One region of the Pedobacter sp. 05T44 genome, then DNA from elsewhere that is predicted to be linked to it. Evidence: riboswitches for the same ligand, from Rfam matches in the RefSeq annotation. Region 1 holds a riboswitch; the other holds the start of a gene.
What was found. A riboswitch is a leader RNA that binds a small molecule or an ion and turns the genes downstream of it on or off. The one in region 1 is predicted to bind S-adenosylmethionine.
Positions count from the first base shown of each region.

Region 2: another riboswitch for S-adenosylmethionine. It lies ahead of AC1DDK_RS13225 (SusC/RagA family TonB-linked outer membrane protein); the one in region 1 lies ahead of metH (methionine synthase).

Region 1 covers NZ_JBFTKO010000018.1:93,853-99,696, reverse strand. The annotation lists gene AC1DDK_RS22085 (S41 family peptidase) at 1-300, opposite strand, end outside; gene murQ (N-acetylmuramic acid 6-phosphate etherase) at 485-1,291, shown strand; gene AC1DDK_RS22075 (hypothetical protein) at 1,298-1,867, shown strand; gene AC1DDK_RS22070 (Bax inhibitor-1/YccA family protein) at 1,916-2,668, shown strand; SAM riboswitch class I at 2,934-3,043, shown strand; gene metH (methionine synthase) at 3,161-5,844, shown strand, end outside.
Region 2 covers NZ_JBFTKO010000007.1:114,956-120,799, forward strand. The annotation lists gene AC1DDK_RS13220 (alpha-L-rhamnosidase) at 1-1,614, opposite strand, end outside; SAM riboswitch class I at 1,784-1,892, shown strand; gene AC1DDK_RS13225 (SusC/RagA family TonB-linked outer membrane protein) at 2,143-5,271, shown strand; gene AC1DDK_RS13230 (SusD/RagB family nutrient-binding outer membrane lipoprotein) at 5,277-5,844, shown strand, end outside.

The DNA.
Region 1 (5,844 bases):
TTCAGCAAATTCATTCGCTTTTTCTGGTGGAAGATATATGCTATGAGGATCAAGTTTATGCAATAAACTATCAATAGGCAGGTTATTTAAGCTATCGGCATTAACCTCGTCTACATAGTTTTTATTAATGATATGAAGAATTTCATCAACCTTTTGCGCATTATTATCCGCTATATATGTTGTCTTTTGGAAGGTATATCCCTGGTCTTTCAGAAACTTATACCCAAAAAACATCCCACCTATTAAAGTAACTGAATAAGTGAGGGCAATTAAGAGATTATAACGGGTATTCTTTTTCATGGCTAAAGGCACCGTAAAGGTACAAAATTAGACTGTTATATAATCAATTAACCGCTTTGATTTTTATTTGTTTAGTATTTTTTCTATTACTTTATAATTGAGAAGAAATCCTTATTTTGAATTGATTTCCCCTATTATTTCTGGTTTAACAAGAAAATCACGAATTTTAACAAAAATTAATCTAATGATAAGAGTAACCGAGCAAGAATCAACGTATAACGATATTGATAAAATGTCAGTACTTGAAATTCTAAAGGGCATAAATGATGAAGACAAAACAGTTCCCTATGCTGTGGAAAAAGTAATTCCTCAGATAGAGAAACTGGCTTCTGCTGTTGCCGAGCGAATGATAAACGGGGGAAGGTTATTTTACATCGGTGCAGGCACAAGTGGCCGACTGGGTGTTGTTGATGCCTCAGAGTGCCCTCCTACCTTTGGTGTTCCGTTTGATTGGGTTGTTGGAATTATTGCCGGCGGAGACACTGCCATACGAAGAGCAGTTGAAAATGCTGAAGATGATGACCAGCAAGCATGGATAGATCTGCAGGAATTTAAAATTGATGCCAACGACTGTTTAATTGGTCTTGCCGCATCTGGAACCACGCCATACGTTATCGGCGGACTAAACACTGCCCGTAAAAATGGCATTTTAACGGGTTGTATTGTATGCAACGAAGGGGGGCCGATAGCTGCTGAAAGTGATTTCCCTGTAGAGGTAGTAGTTGGTCCTGAATTTTTAACAGGTTCTACCAGAATGAAGTCTGGAACTGCACAAAAACTGGTTCTAAACATGCTTAGTACTACGGTAATGATAAAACTAGGCAGGGTAAAAGGCAACAAGATGGTAGACATGCAGCTAACCAATCATAAACTGGTAGACAGAGGTACACAAATGGTAATGGACGAACTGAATATAGATTATGAACATGCTGCTGATCTGCTTATCCGTTATGGAAGTGTCCGCAAAGCGGTTGAATCTACTCATAAATAACCCGACATGCACGAAATAGAGCCTTACTATCTATGGCGTGATGACTATATCGCGGCAGAAGATGAGCGTTCTCCGTTCTACAACACTGAGTACTCGGAATTTTATTTCGACAAGCAGCTGTACAATTTTCTGTTACATCCCCAATGGGATGATTTCGGATCAAGTACAATGTATCTTAAAGTACTGTATGTTGACTACGATAGAAATTATGCAGTCATAGAGCTTATTGGAGAGTGGAACGATGCCATCGGCAACGACATTATGCTTCTGAAACGTGAAATCATTGAACTGATGATTGACGAAGGCATAAATAAATTCATACTGATAGGCGAAAACGTACTGAACTTCCATTCTTCTGAAGATAGTTATTATGAAGAATGGTTTCAGGAAGTTGAAGATGGGTGGATTACAGGCATCAATTTCCAGGAACATGTAATCAATGAATTCCGTAACAGCAATATAGATTATTACATCAATTTTGGTGGCGAACTTGACGATATGGCATGGAGAACCTTAAAACCCCTTCAGTTTTTCAAGAAAGTTGAAGAAATCCTGACAAAAAGGCTAGGGGCATAGCTTTTGTTAGAATGAAACAATTCGTATCTTTAAATAAATTTAAAACACATGAATAATAACAATAATAATGATTGGGCACAACAGTCCGTTTTTGTAGAAGACTTAACTGGTAAAGTTGCCAAGAAATTCTTCGCGAATGTTTTTTTATGGATGTTTATAGCTCTTGGTTTATCAACATTAGCTGCTTTGCTTATTTCAACTTCTCCTGCAGCTTTAAGTCAATTAATTAATTTTGAAACAGGACAAAGAACAATACTAGGTTATATCGCAATGTTTGCGCCTCTTGGTCTGGTAATTTTAATGGGAACAGGATTTAACCGCCTGTCTTATGGTGCTTTATTAGGCGTATTTGTTCTATTTTCGGTTCTATTAGGTGTTAGTTTAAGTTTTATATTACTTATCTATACCGCTGGTTCAATTGTAGCATGTTTTGCTGCCGCAGCGGGTATATTTGGAATAATGGCAGTTTTAGGTTACACCACAGATGTAGATTTAAGCAAATTTGGCCCAATATTAATGGTAGGTGTAGTAGGCTTATTCATTGCCGGTATCATTAACATGTTTATTGGAAGTGATCGTTTTAGCTACATAATGAGCTTCTTTGGAGTAGCAATCTTTACAGCTCTAACAGCATACGATGTTCAGAAACTGAAACGTATTGGTGCGGGTATTGAAGAAAATGGGGATCAAATGGCGGCAACTGACGCTAAGAAACTGGCAATTATGGGCGCTTTATCTCTTTACCTTGACTTTATAAACATCTTCTTATATCTACTAAGAATCTTCGGAAGCAGAAAATAACAACCTGTTTCTTAAAAATATTAAAGGCGGGTGGAGCATGAACTATGATCCCACCCGCCTTTTCGTTGTCAACATATTTATCTCTCATAGGCAGATTGCCATCTCTATAATTTAAACACATTTTAAGCTTTCAAATTCAGCTGTACACTGTGATGTTTTCAAAACAATGTTTCGAAGTTCTGAGTTAATTGTCTCCTCTATACAATTTTATATGCTTTAACGGCCGAAATTTTGGAAATGATTTTTCTTTGTTGCACCTTTGTAATGCTTATAGAGAAAGACGGAGGGATTAGACCCTGCGAAGTCTTAGCAACCTGTGCTTACAAGGTGCTACATTCTACTGGAGCCAAACAATTGGTTCCCGAAAGATAAGTTAAAGTCGACACCTAAACCGGACTTTTCGAATAAGCTTTGTATGTAATGAGTTCGGCACTTGTTTAGGCACAGCCTCTATCAACTTTAGCTTATTACCTACTCATATTACTATTAAAAATGGACATTAGAGCAGAGTTAGAAAAACGTATCCTGATCATTGATGGTGCGATGGGCACTATGATACAACGTTACGTCCTTTCTGAAGAAGATTTCAGGGGCGAGCGGTTCAAAGATCACCCGTGTGATGTAAAAGGTAATAACGACTTACTAAACATTACCCGTCCAGATATCATTAAGGCAATTCATACCGAATATTTAAAGGCCGGTACAGATATKATTGAGACCAATACCTTTAGTACCCAACGTATTTCACTGGCCGATTACCAGATGGAAGAGCTTGATTATGAGATGAGCTTTGAAGGGGCTAAAATAGCCAAAGAGGCAGTTAATGAATTTATGGCGGCTAATCCCGACAGAAAATGTTTTGTTGCCGGTGCCGTAGGCCCGACTAACAGAACACTATCTATTTCTCCGGATGTAAACGATCCAGGGTTCAGGGCACTCACTTTCGATGAATTAGTTGATGCTTATTACGAACAAATACGCGGACTGGTTGATGGCGGTTCAGACCTGCTTTTAATTGAAACCATTTTTGACACCTTAAATGCCAAGGCCGCCATATTTGCCATCAAAAAATATGAGAATGTAATTGGCCGTAAAATAGAGATTATGATCTCCGGAACCATTACTGATGCTTCCGGCAGAACTTTATCAGGCCAAACTGCCGAGGCTTTCTTAAATTCCGTAATACACGCCAATCCATTAAGTATAGGCTTCAACTGCGCCTTGGGGGCAAAAGACATGAGGCCGCACATAGAAGAACTTTCGGCTAAGGCAGGCTGCTATGTTTCTGCCTATCCTAATGCGGGTTTGCCAAATGAATTTGGTGCTTACGATGAAATGCCTCATGAAACTGCTCATCTGGTAGAAGATTTTATTCAGCACGGTTTTGTAAATATTGTAGGTGGTTGTTGCGGAACTACACCTGAGCATATCGGCTGCATAGCCGAAAAAGCAAAAAATGTAGCACCGCGTAAAATACCTCAGATAGAACCTTATCTGCGTTTAAGCGGATTGGAACCGGTTACCATAACTCCAGAGAGTATTTTTGTAAACATTGGTGAGCGTACAAACATTACCGGTTCTCCAAAATTCTCTAAGCTCATTTTAGGTGGAGATTTTGAAGCGGCACTTGCCGTTGCCCGTCAGCAGGTTGAGGGTGGTGCACAGGTTATCGATGTGAATATGGATGAGGGGATGATTGATTCGGAAGCCTCTATGACCAAATTCCTTAACCTGATTGCGTCTGAACCTGATATTTCCAAGTTGCCTATCATGGTCGATTCGTCTAAATGGACGGTTATAGAAGCCGGGTTAAAATGCTTGCAGGGAAAAGGAATTGTAAACTCCATCTCTCTTAAAGAAGGCGAAGACAAATTCCGTGAAAGTGCGCGCAAAATCATGACCTACGGTGCTGCCATAGTAGTAATGGCATTTGATGAGCAGGGACAGGCCGATAATTTTGAAAGAAGAAAAGAGATCTGTAAAAGATCATATGATATTTTAGTTGATGAAATTGGCTTTCCGCCTCAGGACATCATCTTTGACCCGAACATCCTTACCGTTGCAACCGGATTAGAAGAACATAACAACTATGCGGTAGATTTTATAAATGCTACCCGCTGGATCAAAGAAAACCTGCCCCATGCAAAAGTAAGTGGTGGTGTTTCGAACATCTCCTTCTCGTTTAGAGGTAATAATACCGTTAGGGAAGCGATGCACTCTGCATTTTTATACCACGCCATCAAAGCTGGTTTAGATATGGGGATTGTAAATGCCGGAATGCTAGAGGTTTATCAGGAAATTCCGCCAGAGCTTTTAGTACTTGTAGAGGATGTATTGTTAAACCGAAGAGACGATGCTACAGAGCGGTTGGTTGAATTTGCAGACACCATCAAATCTAAAGGAAAAGAGATTGTCAGGGATGAGGAATGGCGTAAAACCAGTGTAGAAGAAAGACTTTCTCATTCGTTAGTTAAGGGAATTATAGAATACCTTGATGCTGATGTTGAAGAAGCACGTCAGAAATACGCGAGACCCATTCAGGTAATTGAAGGTCCATTAATGGACGGGATGAACATTGTGGGTGACCTTTTTGGGGCCGGTAAAATGTTCCTGCCGCAGGTTGTAAAATCTGCTCGTGTAATGAAAAAGGCCGTGGCTTATCTGTTGCCATTTATTGAGCAGGAAAAGCTGGATAACCCGGATCAGGATCAGAATTCATCGGCCGGAAGGGTATTAATGGCTACTGTAAAAGGTGATGTTCATGATATCGGAAAGAACATTGTAGGTGTAGTTTTAGCTTGTAATAACTTCGAAATTGTGGATATGGGCGTAATMGTTCCTGCACAGGAAATCATTAAAAAAGCCAAAGAAATAAATGCTGATATTATTGGCTTAAGTGGTTTAATTACCCCTTCGCTTGATGAAATGGTACACTTCGCCAAAGAAATGGAGCGCGAAGGCTTTACCATTCCTTTAATTATTGGTGGTGCTACTACCTCCAGGATTCATGCTGCGGTTAAGGTTGCGCCTAACTACTCGGGGCCAGCCATCCATGTGCTTGATGCTTCGAGAAGTGTAACGGTTTGTAGTACTTTAATGAACAAAGATACCCGCGATGAGTACATCCAGGGTATTCGCGAGGAATATGATAAAGCACGTGAGGCGCACTTAAATAA
Region 2 (5,844 bases), on a different contig from region 1:
TGGTTGTTGTTCGTCCCTGTGGTCGGCAAGCCATTTTTCATAAACTGTAATACCGTCAAAATTAAACAGGCCTGTTTCAACAGCAAAGTGTCCATCGCCAGTCCATCCATTCTTTTCTCTTTGCGGACAATCGGTAGGATATCCCATTAGATTAGACAAGTAAGAATTGTTAGTTGCCCACCATAGTCGATCAATTAGCTTATTTGAAGAGCTTATTTTACCTGTCGGGGTAACATCACTGTGCATAAAGTAACCGGTGATGCTTTCTTTGGTTAATTGTACCGGCTTACTGCTGATCACCTCAACATACTGGAATCCTTTGTAATTGAACTTAGGCATAAACTCAAGTTCTCCTTTACCTGATAAGGTAACGATATCTGTTTGAAAAGGATCGGTATTATCTTTAGGGCGATAGTAAACATCAATATTAGATAGGTCTAGCCTTCCGTTAGCATGCAAGCGTTCGCCATGCTTAATACGAATAACAGTGCCTTCCTCTCCGCTTACTTTAATTTTTGTAACTCCAGAGATATTGCGGCCCAGATCAAAAACATATACAGTGTCGTTAACCTTTTGCATTGTTTTAGAAGGAATTTCTTCGACATTACGAATTGGCTGCATAACCTGACTTACAACATTATTGGACGGGGCAGCTCTAAGCGAGATGCCATTCCACTTTTTATCATCAAAATCTGCAGTATTCCAACCCGGTTGCTCCTTGCGTGCATCATAATGCTCGGCAGTGTAAATATTGTTGAGTACTATCGGACTTGAACTTGTTTTCCAGTCGCCCCCGGAAGTAACCACATCAACAGTTCCATCTTCATAGGTGATTCTTAAATCCAGACAAAAAGTAGGTCTTGCTCTCCAGGGTGCCTTGTCAAAATTCCATACCGCAATAGATTGATGGTTATACCATCCATTACCAAGTAAAACACCAACAGCATTTTTACCTTTTTGAAGTTGGGCAGTAACATCGTAAGAAACATATAAGTTACGTCTGTCGAAACGGGTGTACATAGGGTCAAGTCTATGGTTCCCTACTTTTTTCCCATTTAAATATAATTCGTACAAACCAGCAGCAGCAATATATGCCCTTGCAGATTTTATTTTTTTAGAAGGTTCAAATACTTTTCTGAAATATGGAGCCTCGCGTTTATCGATATCGTTACCATCACTGATCCAGGTACCTTTCCAGTTGTCGACTTTCATCATTCCTGTTTCGAAAGTTGCTACCCCGCCAGATGAAGCTGGTTTACCATCTTTATCCCAAAGCTCAACAGACCAGTAGTATTTAGTGAACGGCTCTAAGGTTTTGCCTTTATAATTAACAAGATTTGCAGACGAGGCTACTTTGCCCGACTCCCACGAAAGGCCCCTTTTTTTTGCTACTTCTGATGAATCTTTACCTACAATAATTCTATAAGCAGTTTGTTTAGCACCCTGACGGGTATCTGTCATCATCCACGACAAGCGCGGATTTAACAAATCTACCCCAATTGGGTTTATTAAATGTTCGCATTGCAAACCTGAGGGTTTAACTTCATTAGAGTATGCTTTTTCTGCCATAGAAATGGTGAAGAGCATCAGCAAGAAAGAATAAAGAAATTTCATTAGAATATAATTCAGGTAAAGTTTAGTGTGTTTACAATGTTAATTTTCTTAGTCATTTTCAGCAACCTGTACTGTCCTGCTCAAAATACAGAATATTTATTTTATTAATTTCTATAGGAATACTAGATTATTCTTATATTTGTCGCAGCAAATGGTTCTTAAAACTTCCTGCTTATCAAGAAAGACTGAGGGATTGGCCCTATGATGTCTTAGCAACCTCTACAATTTATTGTAAAAGGTGCTAATTCCAATTCGCTGCAAAGCGGAAAAGATAAGATTAAACAGCGCAATGCTCCTTATCAATCATCATAACCAAATCTAATTCTGTTCGCGACAAAGTATGTAAGGGATGACCTAAACTATAAATGTATAAAAACATGACACAGAAAGTACACCAAAAAGAAATGCGCTGCTCATCTCCATCTCATTACCCTTCATCTGGTCTTATGATCACTCAAAAACGAATGCACTGTTGCTCTATTTAATGCAACCCAAAGAATTTATTATACACCCATTTATTTAATTCACATGTTAAAAATATACAAAATTTTTGCAGGGATTCTTATATCCTTTTTTTTCCTGCAAACCGTACAGGCACAATCTGTTAAAATAACAGGTACTGTTACCGGAAACCCCGACGGGGAGACTATTCCAGGAGCATCAATTACCATAAAAGGTAAAAAAAGCGGAACAACTACAGATGGCAGCGGTAAGTTTTCTCTAGCTGCAGATGTTAATGATGTACTTAGTATATCTTATCTTGGATATACTACAAAAGAAGTAACCATTACCGCAGCTACAACTACATTAAATATTGCGCTTGATGTTTCGGCAAATGCTTTAAGTGAAGTTGTTGTTACAGCCCTTGGGATTTCTAAAGAAAAGAAATCGTTGGGATATGCTGTTCAGGAATTAAAATCTAAAGATATTGCTACCGCAAAAGAAACCAATATAATCAACTCTCTGGCCGGAAAAATTGCCGGTGTGCAAACTACAAATAGCCAGGGCGATATGGGTTCATCAAGAATTATTATTCGTGGTGAAACCTCTATATCAGGTAACAACCAACCCCTCTTTGTAGTGGACGGAGTACCCGTTGATAATTCGCAGAATCTAGGTATAGCTGGATCAAGGGATTTTGCCAATACCATTTCGGATATTAATTCAGAAGACATTGAATCAATCAGTGTACTTAAAGGTCCAAATGCAGCAGCACTATATGGATCACGTGCAGCAGCAGGTGTTATCCTTATTAAAACCAAAACTGGCAGAGGCCAAAAGGGTTTAGGTATCAGTGTTAACTCCAACGCTACATTTTCAAACCTATTGACCTTACCGGATTATCAAAACTCATTCGGACAAGGTACAAGCGGCAAGTTTAGCTTTGTAGATGGAAAAGGTGGAGGTGTAAACGACGGTGTAGATGAAAGCTGGGGACCAGCATTGGATGGCCGTTTAATTCCTCAGTTTAACTCTAAAGGTGTTGCTGTTCCATTTATTGCTCATCCAGATAATGTTAAGGATTTCTTTGAAACAGGTTTTGCGCTTAATAATGGTATTGCCATTGCAGGCTCTGGAGAAAAACAAGATGTCCGTTTCTCTTACAACAACCTTACGCAAGGTGGTATACTGCCAAATTCTTCTCAGGACAAGAATTCATTATTATTGAATACCACGTACAGAATCACTCCTAAATTAACTTTAAACGCTTCTGCAAATTATATAAAAAGCAATGCCGATAACCTTCCTGCCTCAGGCGGAAAACGTGCAACTGGCCCGATGCTTCAATTTACATGGTTTGGAAGACAGGTAGATGTTAGTCAGCTTAAAAACTATAAAGACGAAAACGGAAACGACTTTAACTGGAACAATAGTTACTATAGTAACCCTTATTTCATAGCCTATGAAAATACAGTTGGTCAGAAACGTGATCGCATTATTGGTAATGCAGAATTAAATTATAAAATTACAAGCGCACTTTCAGCCAACTTCAGGACAGGAAATGATTACTATACAGACCGTAGAAAGATCAAAATCGCTTATGGAACAAATGGTACCCCATTCGGTTCATATGAGGAAGATGCATATACGGTTAATGAAAATAATACCGAAGGTCGTTTAGAGTTCAATAAGAAACTGAATTCAGATTTCTCAATAGATATTTTGGGTGGCGGAAACATTAGAACTTCAACTTTCGAACAAAACGATCAGAAAGCGACCAAGTTGGCAGTAAACGGCTTATATACCTTGAGCAACTCCAGAGATCCATTGGTATCTTCAAACGTTTACACCAAACTTAGAACCTATAGTTTATTTGGATCCGCTCAGTTGGGCTTTAGAGATTATGCATATCTGAATTTAACAGCACGTAACGACTGGGATTCCAGTTTACCAAAACCGAACTTATCTTATTTCTACCCTTCTGTTAATGGAAGTTTAATTCTTACAGAAGCTTTTGATATTAAAAGCGAGGTGCTTAGTTTCGCTAAACTAAGAGGAGGCTGGTCTAAAGTAGGAAAGGCAACAGACCCTTATCAACTGATCAATACCTATAGCTTCACTGCTCCATTTGATGGAAATCCACAACAATCAGTTAATACGATCGACCTTAATCCAAACCTTCTGCCAGAAATCACCAAATCGACTGAGGCGGGTGCCGAAATTGGGTTGTTTGATAACCGCATCAAGCTGGATCTAAGTGTGTACAATACAAACAGTATTAATCAGATTTTAAAAGTTGATGTAAGTTCAGGAACAGGATATACACAAAAACTTATTAATGGCGGAAGTATCAATAACAAAGGAATAGAAGTTCAACTAGGTTTAACCCCTGTTAAACTTAAAGACTTTAGCTGGGACATCAATTTAAACTATTCACGTAATCGCAGTAAGGTTACAGAATTGGATAAAGAAGGACGCATTAGCAGCTATACAATTGGTACCAGTGGAACGCTTGATGTATTGGCAGCTGTAGGCCAGCCTTACGGTACTTTCTTCGGAACTGCCTACCAGCGTGATGCTGCCGGACAAATTCTGGTAAGCTCTGATGGTACTCCGGTTATCAATCCTGAAAAACAAATTCTTGGTAAGTTTACACCAAACTGGATAGGCGGAATTACGAATAACTTTACTTACAAGAATTTCAATTTGAATTTCCTCGTAGACGCCAGAATTGGTGGTAAGGTATTCTCTGGTAGTAACGCTACAGGAACTTATACGGGTGTACTGGCAAGTACAATGAGAGGAAGAAATGCTGAAAATGGCGGACTTACCTATACCTCAGGAGGAACAACATTTAATGACGGGATGATCTTTGACGGCGTTCTGGCTGATGGCACTAAGAACAATAAAATCATTCCTGCAGAAGAGTATTACAAAGCTACAACCAATGCAGATGAGCAATTTGTTTACAGCGCTTCTTATATCAAATTAAGAGAAGCTAGATTGAGCTACAACATTCCTTCGCAATGGGTTAAAAAGATCGGGTTACAGGACGCTACTTTCTCAATAGTGGGACGTAATCTTTGGATCATCCATAAAGATGTACCAAATATTGACCCTGAAACTGCATTCAACACAGGAAACGCTCAGGGTCTGGAGGACCTAACTCTTCCAACAACAAGATCATTTGGTTTTAACCTTAATTTTAAATTCTAGACATCATGAAATTCAAATATATTCCAATCCTTTTTTCTGCAATTATAGCAACGGCTTTCACTTCGTGCAAAGACGAGCTGGCAGATATCAACAAAAATCCCAACGCTGCAGAAAACCCCCTTCCTGATTATTTGCTAACAGGTGCTATAAAGAACACTGCTGATGCATACTGGGGAACTAACAATATTAACTCAAGTCTGCTATTTGTTCAGCACTGGTCAAAAATACAGTATACTGATGCCGATCGTTATATTTTTTCTAATACCGATCTTCAGGATTTATGGAACACCGGATATACAAAAGGTATTACCAATCTTAACAAACTGATTGAGCTAGCCGATGCACAACAAAACACCAATTACAGAGGCGTAGCTAAAGTATTAAGATCATGGACATTTCTATTGTTAACAGATGCTTACGGAGATATACCCTATTCTCAATCTATCCAGATCAAAAAATTCGTAACTCCAGTATATGATACCCAAAAAGATGTTTATTTCGGATTACTTAATGATTTGAAATCTGCACAAGCTGATCTCGATCTGAATGGTAAGGCAATTGCAGGTGACATCA